Regions from separate parts of the Comamonas sp. A7-5 genome, predicted to be linked through region 1. Evidence: riboswitches for the same ligand, from Rfam matches in the RefSeq annotation. Region 1 holds a riboswitch; the other holds the start of a gene.
What was found. Region 1 has a riboswitch for thiamine pyrophosphate ahead of AAIL67_RS00970 (long-chain fatty acid--CoA ligase). Riboswitches for the same ligand answer to the same signal wherever they lie in the genome.

Region 1 (2,197 bases):
CCATCGGGCATGGTGGAGGGGATGCCGTCCACATAGATCTGAATGCCGCGCACGCCGAAGGTGGATCGTGCGCCAAAGCCGCGAATCGACAGCTGCAGGTCTTGCGCGTAGTTCTGGCGGTTCTGCAGCTGCAGACCCGGAGCTGCACTCAGGGACTCCGAGAGATTGACCTGCAGATTGCGCTCGCGCATGCGCTCGCCGTCGAGCACGGTCACGGAGGCCGGGGTTTGCTCAAGTGCAGACTCCTGCAAGGTGCTGCGCACGGTGACTTCGGACAACTGGGGCAGTTCCGGCTGGGCGGCGGCTTGCTGGGCTGTTGCGGACTGTGCCGTCAGCAGCAGTCCGGCGGCGGCCACAGGCCAGCCTGTCAGATGACAAAGGCGCGAAAAATGCATGTGAATATCTCTGGGGCTTGGGGCGGGCGTTCAGTGCCCTGGATGGCTTGCAAGCTCTGCTGACGCCGACATGCCGCGCTTTCAGGCGTGGCGTACCTGCGTGATTGTCGGCGCCGTGGCAGGTTAGGTCTCAGGCAGCTTGCGGTGCTGGGTCGATTGTATTTGGGCAGCAGTATTTTGATGTTTTTGCCCTGTATGTCCTTCTTGCCCGTGCTGGAGCATTACCCCAGGTTACAAGTGACGCGACTTTCATGCGGCGGTGCAGGCCCCTTGCAGTGATGCCGTTGGGGTAAGATGGCGCCGCGCTCCGGGGTGCACGCCAGTGCTGAGATCTACACCCGCGAACTTGACCCGGTTCATACCGGCGGAAGAAGAGCTTGCAAGCTGACCTCAGGGCAGTGCGTTCTCGCATGGTCAGCAAGCCTTCGGAGCATGACGTCCCCGCTCTCGAAGGAATTTCATGGACAAGGCCGCTTCGCTGGTCGCAGATCTGCTTGCTTTCATCGCAATGGATGACTGCACCGACGACCAGTTCAATCAACTCGCCCTGCGCCTCTTCGCCTACCAGTACGAATGCAATGCGCCGTTTCGCAGCTTTTGCCAGCGACGCGGCGCCACGCTGCGCAATGTCAGGAGCTGGCGCGATGTTCCGGCCGTGCCCATCGATGCCTTCAAGGCCATGGAGCTGCGCAGCGAGCCGCCGTCGCCCGCCGAGCGCGTATTCATGACCAGCGGCACCACGGGCCGCGCTGCGCGCGGACGTCATTTCCATCCGCAGCTCGATGTCTACGACCTGTCCATGAAGCGCTATTTCGCCAGACGTTTCATGCAGGGTCTGGAGCGCATGCCCATGGGCATTCTGTTTCCCGATGAGCAGGCCATGCCCAATTCCTCGCTGGCCCACTATCTGGCCCTGGCCTGTTCCGAATTCGGCTCGGCAGGCAGCCGCTACTATCTGAATTCGGAAGGGCTGGACATGCCGGCCCTGTGTGCCGCGCTGGATGAGTCCGAGCGCAGCGGCCAGCCTTTTGCGCTGCTGGGCGCGAGCTTCAGCCTGGTCCATGTGATGGATGCCCTGCGCGAGCAGGGCCGCAGCTTTCGCCTGCCTGCAGGCAGCCGCGTACTGGATACGGGCGGCTACAAGGGGCAGTCGCGCGAGCTGCCGCTCGAGCAGTTCTATGCCGAGCTTTCGCAGCTGCTGGGCGTGCCGCGCAGTCTGTGCATCAATATGTATGGCATGACCGAGCTGAGCACCCAGTTCTATGACGATGGCAATGCGGTACTGCCTTCGGTCAAGTCCGGTCCGCACTGGATTCGCTCGCGTCTGGTGGAGCCGATCACCGGCAGGGATGTGGCAGCTGGTGAGCGCGGCATTCTGGTGCATTGCGATCTGGCCAACTACAACGCGGTGACCACCATCCTGACCGAGGATGTGGGCCTGTGGGCCGGTCCGCAGGAAAAAGACGGCTTTTTGCTGCTTGGGCGCGCCGAGGGCGCCGCCGCCAAGGGATGCTCGCTGGCGGTTGAAGAGTTTGTGAAAGCTGCCGGCGCATGAGCAAGCAGCGCAAGGTGCAGCGTATCAAGGCAGGCTATCTGCCGGGCCTGGGCGACGAGGAAGTGCAGTGGCAGACGCTGGACTTCACGTCTCGGGACGGGCGGGTGCTGCAAGTCAGCGTTCCCGTGCTGACGGCGCCGCAGATGCAGGCACTGGCCTGCCGTGTGCGCAAGGCCGCGGCCGCCCATCTGCGCCCCATGCCGGTGGCCGATATCATCGATGCCGTCGATCGTGCGATGGCCCGCCT
Region 2 (2,197 bases), on a different contig from region 1:
CCTCTGCACGGCGGCGCTTGCGTGCGCAGGGGGTGCAAGTGCTGTGCGCCAAAGTTCGGGCTCGCGGCTCAGCTGCGATGCACGGCGACATCGAACTCGCGCGCCAGCGGCGAGTCGTTGTGGTCCACAAGCTCCAGCACCACGTCGAGCATGGCGGGCGAGATCATGAAGCCGTGGCGGTAGAGGCCGTTGACTTCCATGACGCGCGGCGTCAGCAGGCGCACGGCGGGCAGATTATCGGGCAGGGTGGGGCGGCACTGGGTGGCGATCTCCACAATCCGGCCTTCGGCAAAGCCGGGGTGCACGGTATAGGCCGCGCTCAGCAGCTCCAGCGTGGAGCGCACGCTGGCCGGCGACATATCGTCGGACTCGATCTCGGTGGCGCCGATCACGAACAGATGATCTTCCTTGGGCGCGATATAGATGGGGTAGCGCGGATGGATCAGGCGTGTGGGGCGCTGCAGCGTGACTTCGGGCGCATGGATGCGCACCACCTCGCCGCGAATGCCGCGCAGTTGCTTCCACTGGCTGCGGGCCCCCAGGCCGCGGCAGTCGAACACGAAGTCGGGCTGGCCGGCTTCGCCGGGACGGAAGTCGCCGACCTCGCGCGGGCTGTCCCAGTGCAGCTGCACGCCCAGGGCGCTGAGCTTGTCGACCAGCGCCGTCAGCAGCTGACGGTTGTCGAGCTGGCCTTCGCCGGGCAGATAGACGGCCTGGTTGAAGCGTCCCTGCAGCGCGGGCTCGCAGTCCTGCAGTGCCGCGCCGGTCTTCTCCTGCATGGCCGGCAGGCTGGGGTTGATGCGCCGGTTTTTCTCCAGCAGGCCGAAAAAGCGTGCCGCATCGCCCTGATCCTGGCGGTGCCAGAGAATCAGCGTGCCGTTTTGCTGCAGAAACACATGCTGCTCGAGCTGAGCTATCAGCTCGGGCCAGCGCTTGAGCCCATGCTGGCCCATGCGCACCACGCCGGGCTCGGTAATGGCCGACTCGGCCAGCGGCGCCAGCATGGCGGCTGCCACGCGCGCCGCAGCACCATCGCCTTGCGGGCCATGGGCGTCATAGAGGTCGATGGCGTGACCGCGCTGGGCCAGGGCCAGAGCCAGCAGACGGCCCATGAGGCCGCCGCCGAGAATTGCGATCTTTGAAGAAGCTTGTAGCAATGACATGTGCAAATCGTTTTCCATCCGGACACAGGAACAGGGCCATGTGCAGGACAAAACGCGGCATGCCTTGCGGCTTGTGAAACTCCCCACGCCAGCATGACCTGGATCGGGTGCAGGGGGCACAGGGCACGGATGGTGCTCTGGTGCGCAGCCCGTGGCTGGCGCAGCCCCAGGGTGTTTCTCAGTCCGCACAGGCTGCTTGCCTGCGGGACACCCCTGTTTCGTCCGTTGGACATTACAGCACAACCGCAAACAGCACGCATTGACCATGCGCATGGGCGATAATTTTTGCCATGACAGTGATTGCTTCTTCCTCCATCTCCGGCGCCGCAAAAAAGCGCTATGCACGCGTGCTCTCCATAGCCGGCTCGGACAGCGGCGGTGGCGCCGGCATCCAGGCCGACCTCAAGACCTGTGCGGCTCTGGGCTGCTACGGCATGACGGCGATCACGGCCATCACCGTGCAGAACACGCTGGGTGTGACGGGTATTCACGGCATTCCGCTCGATACCGTGCGCGGCCAGATCGATGCCGTTGTGCAGGACATAGGCGTCGATGCCGTCAAGATCGGCATGCTGGCAACCCCCGATGTGGTGAGCGTGGTGGCGGATGCGATCCGTCGCCACGGTATCAGGAACGTGGTGCTGGACCCCGTGATGGTGGCCACCAGTGGTGACCGCCTGATCGTTCCCGAGACGGCACAGGCGCTGGTCCAGGAGCTGTTCCCGCTGGCGACGGTGATTACCCCCAATCTGGATGAAGCAGCTTTGCTGCTGGGTCGCAACATCGACGGCATTGCAGCGCTGGATGCGGCCGTGGCCGATCTGCTGGCCATGGGCGCGCCGGCCGTATTGCTCAAGGGCGGGCATCTGAGCGGCGATCTGGTCATGGATGTGCTGGGCCGGCAAGGCCAGCAGGTCGGCGACTATCTGCGCCTGCAGTCGCAGCGCATCGTCACCCATAACGGCCATGGCACGGGCTGCACGCTGTCGTCGGCGATTGCCTCCTTCCTGGCTCAGGGGCTGGCGCTGGAGGCC

Region 2: another riboswitch for thiamine pyrophosphate. It lies ahead of AAIL67_RS10210 (FAD-dependent oxidoreductase); the one in region 1 lies ahead of AAIL67_RS00970 (long-chain fatty acid--CoA ligase).

Annotation. Positions count from the first base shown of each region.
Region 1 is NZ_JBCPWO010000001.1:228,734-230,930, reverse strand. Features, by position in the region: gene AAIL67_RS00975 (TonB-dependent receptor) at 1-395, opposite strand, end outside; TPP riboswitch at 694-785, shown strand; gene AAIL67_RS00970 (long-chain fatty acid--CoA ligase) at 856-1,950, shown strand; gene AAIL67_RS00965 (acyl-CoA reductase) at 1,947-2,197, shown strand, end outside.
Region 2 is NZ_JBCPWO010000004.1:454,215-456,411, reverse strand. Features, by position in the region: gene AAIL67_RS10210 (FAD-dependent oxidoreductase) at 69-1,163, opposite strand; TPP riboswitch at 1,227-1,388, opposite strand; gene thiD (bifunctional hydroxymethylpyrimidine kinase/phosphomethylpyrimidine kinase) at 1,454-2,197, shown strand, end outside.